One region of the Caballeronia sp. KNU42 genome, then DNA from elsewhere that is predicted to be linked to it. Evidence: predicted binding sites of a transcription regulator. Region 1 holds the regulator's gene; the other holds the start of a gene.
The links. The regulator FNR, encoded in region 1, switches genes on or off when oxygen is low (the NO sensors DNR and NnrR bind a similar motif). The targets are predictions, from matches to a motif close to TTGATNNNNATCAA.
Positions count from the first base shown of each region.

Region 1 (4,417 bases):
ATCAGCGCGCAAGTCGCCGCTGAACGCTCATTGCAGCGCTCGCATGAGGAACTGCGGGAGCTCTCCGCGAATTTGCTGAATATCCGCGAGGAAGAAAAGTCGCGTATTGCAAGGGAGTTGCATGACGACCTGGGCCAGCAATTGACCGCGCTGAAAATGGATATCTCCTCGCTCGAACTGAGCGCCGCAACGAGCGCCGAGGCCCGCGTGCAATTGCGCGGCATGCAGCGCCTGATCGATGCAACCGTGGCCTCGATGCGCCGCATCGCCGCCGACCTGCGCCCGGTAATGCTCGATGACCTGGGCCTGGTCCCGGCCATCGACTGGCTGGCGATCGACTTTACGAACCGCTACGGCATCGACGTCGAGCGGCGCATCGACGCGAGGCACACCATTTTCAGCCGCGACGGCGCGACCGCCGTGTTCCGGATCGTGCAGGAAGCGCTGACCAACGTGGCGCGCCATGCGCAAGCGAGCCGTGTCGATCTGGCGTTGTACCTGGAAGGTGACCGCTGCGTCCTGCGCATTGCCGACGACGGCATCGGCGCCCATGAGCGTGCCGATGCCGGGCGCAAGTCGTTTGGCCTGATCGGCATTCGCGAGCGGGCGCACGGGCTGGACGGTTCCGTCTCTATCGAATCCGGCATCGGCCAAGGGTTCGCTGTGACCGTGACATTCCCGCTCGCGACCTTGCAAGAGGACGACCCTTTCTCCGGCTATCCGGAAAACACCGAGGAAGAACCGCTGCAATGACCCGAGTATTGATCGCCGATGACCACGCCCTCGTGCGGGACGGGCTGCGCCATATCCTGCTCAGCGCGAACGGCCTGGAAGTCGCTGGCGAAGCCAGCGACGGCGCCACCACCATCGCGATGATCCGCGCCACTCCGGCGGACGTGCTGGTCCTCGACCTGTCGATGCCCGGCAGGAACGGCGTCGAACTGCTCAAGCAGATCAAGGACGAGAAACCGGCGCTGCGCATCCTGGTCCTGACGATGCATGCTGAACAGCAATACGCGGTGCGTGCGTTCAAGGCTGGGGCATCGGGTTATCTGACGAAGGAAAGTGCAAGCGCGGAACTGGTCACAGCCGTGAGCAAGGTCGCGGCGGGCGGCGTGTACGTGAGCCTCGCCATGGCCGAGCGGCTCGCACAAAGCCTGAACGAACCCGCCGATGACCTGCCGCACCGCCGCCTTTCCGACCGCGAATTCGAAGTCTTCCGGCGGATCGCCGCGGGTGAAACGATCACGCAGATCGCCCAGGCGCTATCAGTCAGCGCCAAGACTGTCAGCACCTACAAAACCCGCATCCTCGAAAAAATGCAGATGCCGCACGACACCGCACTGGTCCGCTACGCCATGCGCCACAAGCTCTTCGACGACGACTGCGACGCCTGACAGCCCGCCCGTACACAAGCAGCAAGCAACAAGCGTGTAGTCCGATCCCTACAGCCCCTCCCAAACCCCTACATCATGTCTGGCCGCTCGCCGATTTTATTTTGAGATAGCCCCGGCCATACTTCGAGGCATGAACTCAAACGGTTGCGCGCCATGCTGAAGATCTTCCTTGTCGACGACTCGAGCCCTGTGCGCCGCCGCCTCTGCACGCTGATTGGCGCGCTGACCGGCGTGGTGATCGTGGGCGAGTCGGAAGAAGCGGATACGGCGCTGGGGTGCATCCGCATGACCCGCGCGGATCTCGTGATCGTTGACCCGCATCTGGCAGGCGGCAACGGCATGGGGATCGTCGAGTCGCTGACGCGTGCCACGCCGCCCGTCCTGACCATGGTGTTGACCAATCATTCCGGACCGGCGTTTCGTGCCGCGTGCCAGCGCGCCGGCGCCCGCTTTTTCTTCGACAAGACCTGCGAATACGAACTGGCTCGCGACGCGATTCAGCAGATGGCCAATGCCCCCCGCGCTGAGCCAACGCCGTGCGAGCCGGCATGACCGCGTTCAAGTCGATCCGCGCCCGATCCGCACAGCTCGTCAGTAAATCCATTCAGTGATCGTCCGACTCTTCTGGAGACAGGCATGACCTCAGCTACCGCTTATGAGTCCGCTTATGAGTCCGCTACTGCGCACGCTTCAGCGACCGTGAATCCTCTCGTGTACATGGCGCGTTCCGCCACCACGAGCCCGCCGCCGGCTGCCGTCGCGGGCACGAATTGCTCCGACTGTTCATTGCACGCCATCTGCATGCCGGCTCACCTGAGCACGGCGGAGCTGGCGCGGCTCGACGCCATCGTGTGCTCCACGCGGATCGTACGGCGCGGCGAGACGTTATACCGCGCCGGCGATAAATTCAAAAGCATCTACGCGGTGCGCGTCGGCTGCTTCAAGACGGTCATCACGCATCGCGACGGCCACGAACAGGTCACCGGTTTCCATATCGCGGGCGAACCGCTCGGACTCGACGGCGTGTGCTCCGATGAACAGAACTGCGATGCAATCGCGCTCGAGGACAGCAAGGTGTGTGTCATCCCGTTCGACTTGCTGGAAGACCTTTGTCACGACGTGAAGGCGATGCAGCAGCATGTGCATCGCATGATGAGCGGCGAGATCGTGCGTGAATCCGGGCTCATGATGATGCTCGGCACCATGACCGCGCAGCAGCGCGTGGCGGCTTTCCTGCTCAACTTGTCGGCACGGATGAAGACGCGCGGCTACTCTTCCGCGGAATTCAACTTGCGGATGACGCGTGAAGAGATTGGCAGCTATCTCGGGCTGAAACTCGAGACCGTCAGCCGGATGTTCTCCAAGCTGCAGCATGCAGGGGTGATCGATACGAACGGCAAGCAGGTACACATTCTCGACAGCGAGAAGCTCGCCGGAGTTTGATCGAAGCGAACGGACATGCCCATAGAGTACCTGCGAGGTTTCGCGCGGCCGCAGCGCACCGACCAGAACAACCGGCGCCTTGGGCGCTGGCTTGCGTTTATCGCAGGCGCGGCCAACGCGGGCGGTTTTCTTGCGGTCGGACAGTACACCTCGCATATGTCGGGGATCGTATCGGCACTCGGCGATAACCTCGCGGTAGGCGACTTCGGCCTTGTCATCGCAGGATTGAGTTCACTCGCCGCCTTCACGACCGGCGCCGCCACCTCCGCGATTCTGATCAACTGGGGCCGGCGCCGGCGGGCGCAAAGCGAATACGCGCTGCCGTTGATGCTGGAAGCCGTGCTGCTGCTCGTATTCGGCCTGCTCGGCTCGAACCTGGAAAACAACCGGTTCCTGTTCGTGCCCGCGACGGTAGGGTTGCTGTGCTACGTCATGGGCCTGCAGAACGCGATCATCACGAAGATATCCAAAGCCGAGATCCGCACCACGCATTTGACCGGCATCGTCACGGATATCGGCATTGAACTCGGCAAGCTTTTTTACTGGAATGTATCTGAGTCCGGGCCCGGCGTTACCGCTGTCCGGGCGGACCGGTCGCGGCTGCGGCTCCTCGCCTCGCTGCTCGGCATGTTTTTTATTGGCGGCCTCGCGGGCGCGCTGGGTTTCAAGTATGTGGGGTTCATATCGACCCTGCCGTTGTCAGCCATGCTGGTCGTGCTGGCAGTCGTGCCGCTGCTGGACGATCTGGTCGGGCAGCGTAGGTAGAGACCTTGCGGCTCGGCGGACCGCAGTTTCAGGCATCTGCAAAAAAAATGTGCCATGCAATGGGTCCGCTGCGCCCGCAGCTTCTGACACCAACTCGCCGCTTGTCCTAAACTTCTCAGGCGACGTGCCTGATTGATGTCATCACGCAAACCCGATACCCGCCGTCGCGACGCATCAGTTCAGACGAAAACTCCTTCCACTTTTATTTTGGGTCTGAAATGAAATTCAAGGACTATTACGAAACCTTGGGAGTCGAGCGCACCGCGACACTCGCGGACATCAAGAAGGCGTACCGCAAGCTCGCTCACAAATATCATCCCGACGTCTCCGCCGAATCGGACAGCGAAGCGAAGTTCAAGGACGTTGCCGAAGCCTACGCCACGCTGAAAGACCCGGAAAAGCGCGAAGCCTACGACAACCTCGGCAAACATCCGGCCGGCGAATCGTTCACGCCGCCGCCGGACTGGCAGCAGCATTTCCATACGGGCGATGCCGGCCTCGACGACGTCGACCTCGCCGATCTTTTTGCAGCCTTTGGCCGTGGCGGTGGCGCTGGCGGGGGCACGCATCGCAGACAAAGCTTTCCGGTCCCCGGGCAGGACTACGAGATCGCCGCGCCGGTAACGCTCGAACAGATCCATCGTGGCGATGAGATCGAGCTGAGCGCCGAGCTTCCCGAGTTCGACGCCAATGGCCTCGCGCATCGCGTGCCGCGGACCTTTCGAATCACCATTCCCAAGTCGGCAGCGAACGGCCAGCGCCTGCGGCTGGCCGGCAAGGGCGGCCCGGGCTTCAATGGCGGACGGCCCGGT
Region 1 covers NZ_CM132389.1:425,474-429,890, forward strand. The annotation lists partial or broken gene ACSOSP_RS21045 (histidine kinase) at 1-753, shown strand, start outside; gene ACSOSP_RS21050 (response regulator) at 750-1,397, shown strand; gene ACSOSP_RS21055 (response regulator) at 1,551-1,949, shown strand; gene fnr (fumarate/nitrate reduction transcriptional regulator Fnr) at 2,115-2,840, shown strand; gene ACSOSP_RS21065 (YoaK family protein) at 2,856-3,605, shown strand; gene ACSOSP_RS21070 (DnaJ C-terminal domain-containing protein) at 3,824-4,417, shown strand, end outside.

Region 2 (4,417 bases), on a different replicon from region 1:
GAACTGGAAGCGTTGGCGGTGGAACTGGGGATCGGGAAACGCGTGCATTTCACGGGGTATCGGAACAATCCGCACGCGGTTGTGGCGCATGCAAGTGCACTGGTGCTCAGCTCGCGATACGAAGGCATGCCGATGGTCCTGCTCGAGGCGCTGGCGCTTGGCAAGCCGGTGATTTCAACCGATTGCCCGACCGGGCCACGGGAGATTCTCGACGATGGCCGGTTCGGGCTGCTGGTTCCTATCGGCGATGTGGACGCCATGGCAGGGGCAATGTCGCGGCTGTTATCGGACCATGCGTTGCGCGATGGCTTTACGCGCGAAGCGCTGGAACGGGCGCGGGCGTATGGCGTGGAAGCAAGCAACGAGCGGTTCGTGGCTTGCGTGACGCGGATTTTGGAAGAACGGGGTTAATCCAGCAGGCCCGTACCGCCGGGATTAATGCTCTTCTGGCTGCGTGCGAAGCAACGCCCCCAGCACCGCCACCGTCCTCGCCGTCGCCCCGCGATGCTTCGCCGCAAACGCCGATGCCGCCGTGCTCATGGCGAGCCGGCGGGGTTTATCGGTGAAAAGTTCTCTCAAGCCGCGCGCCAACGCCGCCGGATCGCTCACGCGCAGCGCCCCACCTTCCGCGATCGCATCATTCGTCGCCTGCGTGAAGTTGAAGGTGTGCGGGCCGATCAGCACCGGCACACCCGCCGCACATGCCTCAATCAGGTTCTGCCCGCCCAGCGGCAACAAACTCCCGCCGATAAACGCCAGGTCCGACGCCGCGTAATACGCGCTCAGCTCGCCCATCGAATCGCCGAGCAGCACGTTGACGCTGGACGGCAAGACCGGCGCGGCATCGACTCCCGATCCCGCTGCCGCCGCCCGTCCGGCCCAGGCGGAACGCCGCACATAGGATTGCGCGGCGGCATCGATCAGATTGGCTACCTCGTCGAAACGCTGCGGATGGCGCGGCACGAGGATCAGCAACGCATCGGGTATGCGCGTGCGCAAGGTCGTGAACGCCTGCAGCACCAGCGCTTCCTCACCCTCGCGCGTACTCGCCGCCACCCAGACCGGGCGCTCGCCGATCGCCGCGCGCCACGCGTGACCGCGCGCGTAGAGTTCGGGCGGCGCGGCCATATCGAACTTCAGGTTGCCGAGCACCGCGATGTTGCGTGCGCCGAGCGCGCTCAGGCGGTCCGCGTCGGACTGCGTCTGCGCGAGCACGCGCGTGAAACCGCCGAACACTTCGCGCGTTGCATTGCCGAACTTCGCCGCGCGCTTGAACGAGCGCGCCGACATCCGCGCGTTGGTCAGCACCAGCGGGATACCGGCCCGTTTGCATTCATCGATGAGCGTCGGCCACACTTCCGTTTCCATCACGATGCCCAGTGATGGCCGCCAAGCGCGCAAGAACCGCCGCACGAGCGACGGTGAATCGTAGGGAAGAAAGCTGCGCGAAACACGGTCGCCGTATAGCTCCACGCCGGTCGCGCGGCCGCTCGGTGTCATGTGCGTCAACAGGATGCGGGCATCGGGATGGGCTTGGCTCAGCGCTTCGATCAGCGGCTGCGCCGCACGCGTCTCCCCGACGGACACCGCATGCACCCAGATCAACGGCGCGAGGTCGTCGGCACGGCGCACGGGACCAAACCCAAACCGCTCACCGATATGTTCCCGATACCCCCGCTCGCGCCGCGACCGGATCAAGAGCCGCAGCACCGCGAGCGGCGCCACGAGCCACCATAACGCGCGATAAACGAGCCTCAGCATCGGCCGCCCTCGCGGCAGGTCCGCGGCAATTGCTCACCGACGCTACGCAAACCCGCGCACTCTCCCCACCACTCGGCGGCGCTCAAACCAGCGCCCTGCCTTTCAGGCGTTGCAGGATGCCGAGCGGCGCGCAGTCGGGCTGGTCCATGGCGCTGACGGGGAGGAAGAACGTTTGTTCGAGCATGTACTGGCCGGACATGACGGCGTGCGAGGTTTGATCGGAGAAACACACCCACACGCAACCGGGCGGAAACGGCATCTCTTGCTGCGGCGATTTCGCTTGATAGTCGATATCGGCCTTCATTGCATCGTGCAAATGGAGCATCAGGTGGTCGTATTCGCTGCGCGGCGTCTTGGTGATATGCAGGAGGTTCAAGAGCCACGCGGAGCCGGGAACCGGGGCCTTGATAGCAGGCAGGAAGCGTTTTGCCATGTCTTCGAATGGTTCGCCGACACGCCAGACACGCGGCGCGCCATCCGGATTGACGTTGGTGAACACGCGCAGGATGCGCTCGCCATAATTCGGCCGTGACGGGAAAGCATCGACGTGCAGGCGGCTGTCGTCCTTGCGCCACGACGTCTCGCGCGTTTCCACGCGATGCAGCCGCAGGCTGGTAGGCGCAACCCGCAACTTGCCGCGATATTCGGGGAACAGCCCGTCGACCAGCGAGCGCGCGTTCGCCTGATAGCGCGCGATCAACGCGCGGACGGCGGATTGCGTGACGGCGTCGCCGAGTACGCCCACGAGCGCGCCGCCATTGGGCGCGAGACTGATGTTCTTGCGCTCCGGATCGGCCACCTTGGGGTCGAGCAGCGCCCGTTCGCCGCCTTCTATGGCAAACGCCAGGCGCGGAAAATACAGCACCTTGCCGCGCTCTACGCCGGACAGCAATGCTTCGCGCGGCACGGAAAGCTGCTGGCCGTGCCAGTCGGCGGTGGCAACTTCAATAATTTGAGATTCGGTCATGTGCCTTCGATTTGTTTGGATGAGCGAGTGAGCGGCCCGATTATCGTCAACTGGCTTCAATCGGCTTCAATCAACCTCGATTGGCTTCGATTTGCTGCAATTGACGCCTCGGGGAAGCGTCGCGCCCGGTGAGCGCGGTGCATTTTCGCTCAAACCGGCTGCAAAATTCGCCGCGTGAAACGCTGGCAGTTGATGGACCTCAAACCACCGGGTTTCGCTTGAATTCGCCCAGATTCGTCAAACGCGCCGCCGGTTTATCGCGGCGATTGTGCCAGTCCTTCGAACCGAAGCCGCTTCCTCACCACACCCACTGCCCCGCTACCCTATCCGATACCGCTGCCCTTCTTCATGCATCAAAGCAGCCCGAAGCCGGCGAGGATCGCTTTGACCTGCTGCAACGTCGGATGCTGGTTTGCGCTGCCCAGGTTCACTACGCGCGGCGACCAGTAACCGCCGGTGCGCCAGGCGGTCGAGAAATTGTACAACTCGACGGTCGGCCGCTTCAGGGCTGCCGCGATGTGTACGAGTCCCGTATCCACGCCTACCGTTGCTGCTGCGCCGTCGATCAGGCCAACCACGGCCGGCAGCGAGAGTTTCGGCGGCACGACCGCTGCTGCGCCGAACTCTTTGGCGAGCTTCTCGCTGGTTTCGCGTTCGGTCTCGCTGCCCCACGGGAGCACGATTGACACCCCGCGCCGGATCAGCGTCTGGCCGAGTTCGATCCAAGCGGTGTCGGGCCATTGTTTATCGGCGCGGGACGTGGCGTGGACGAACACCACGTACGGCACGGGCAGGTTAAGCCCTGCCTCCGATAACGCCAGCGCGGCGCGGCGGGTATCGATGCCGAATTCGATCGCATCCGTTGCTTCCGGGCGCGGATCGCCGAGCGCGGCGGCGACCAGTTGCCGGGTGCGCTCGACCACGTGCGTGCGTGCTTCGATGGGCACGCGTTTATCGTAGAAGAAGCGCACGGGCCATTCGTAGCCGGCGCCGTCGGTGCGGTTGCCCAGGCCGACCAGGGTACCGTGCGCCCAGCTTGCGACCCATGCGGTTTTGATGAGCCCTTGGCAGTCGATGACGAGATCGTATTTTTCTGCGGCCAGTGCGCGGCGGAAGCGTTGGATTTCGCGCCAGTTATCGAGTGAGAAAAGGCGTTTGCGCCAGCGCCGCAGGGAGAATGGGATGGCGCGGCGTACGCCGTCGACGAGTTCGACGAGATCCGTGAAGCTCTCTTCGACTAGCCAGTCGATCTGGGCATCGGGGTGGAGACGACGGATATCGGCGATGGCCGGCATGTTATGGACGACGTCGCCTAGGGACGACACCCGGACAATCAGGATTTTTTGCACGCTGGACACGGTGGGCGCCGTCGGATTGGACGGCGCGTGGACAATTTTTTGAGATGGGGCGGAGTTTACCGCTGGCGCTCGAGGTTCGGTTTAGTTTTTCGCTCGCGCTTGGGGGGTGGGTTTAGTTTTTCGCTCGCGCTCGGGGGTTGGGTTTTGCTCGTGGTTGGGGTTTGGTTTTGGGTTTTGCTCACGCTTGGGGTTTTTGGCGGTTCTGGGGTTCACGGTTGGGGTTGATGCCGGGTTGCCAGGTTCCTGCGTTAGCGGTCGGAGTCATTGCCGGGTTGCCAGGTTCTTGCGTTAGCGGTCGGAGTCAGTGCCGGGTTGCCAGGTTCTTGCGTTA
Region 2 covers NZ_CM132388.1:1,953,059-1,957,475, forward strand. The annotation lists gene ACSOSP_RS08800 (glycosyltransferase) at 1-411, shown strand, start outside; gene waaA (lipid IV(A) 3-deoxy-D-manno-octulosonic acid transferase) at 436-1,761, opposite strand; gene ACSOSP_RS08810 (Kdo hydroxylase family protein) at 1,844-2,728, opposite strand; gene waaC (lipopolysaccharide heptosyltransferase I) at 3,082-4,086, opposite strand.
Region 2: ACSOSP_RS08810 (Kdo hydroxylase family protein) is a predicted target of FNR. The motif match lies at 2,918-2,931, and genes of this name have one in related genera.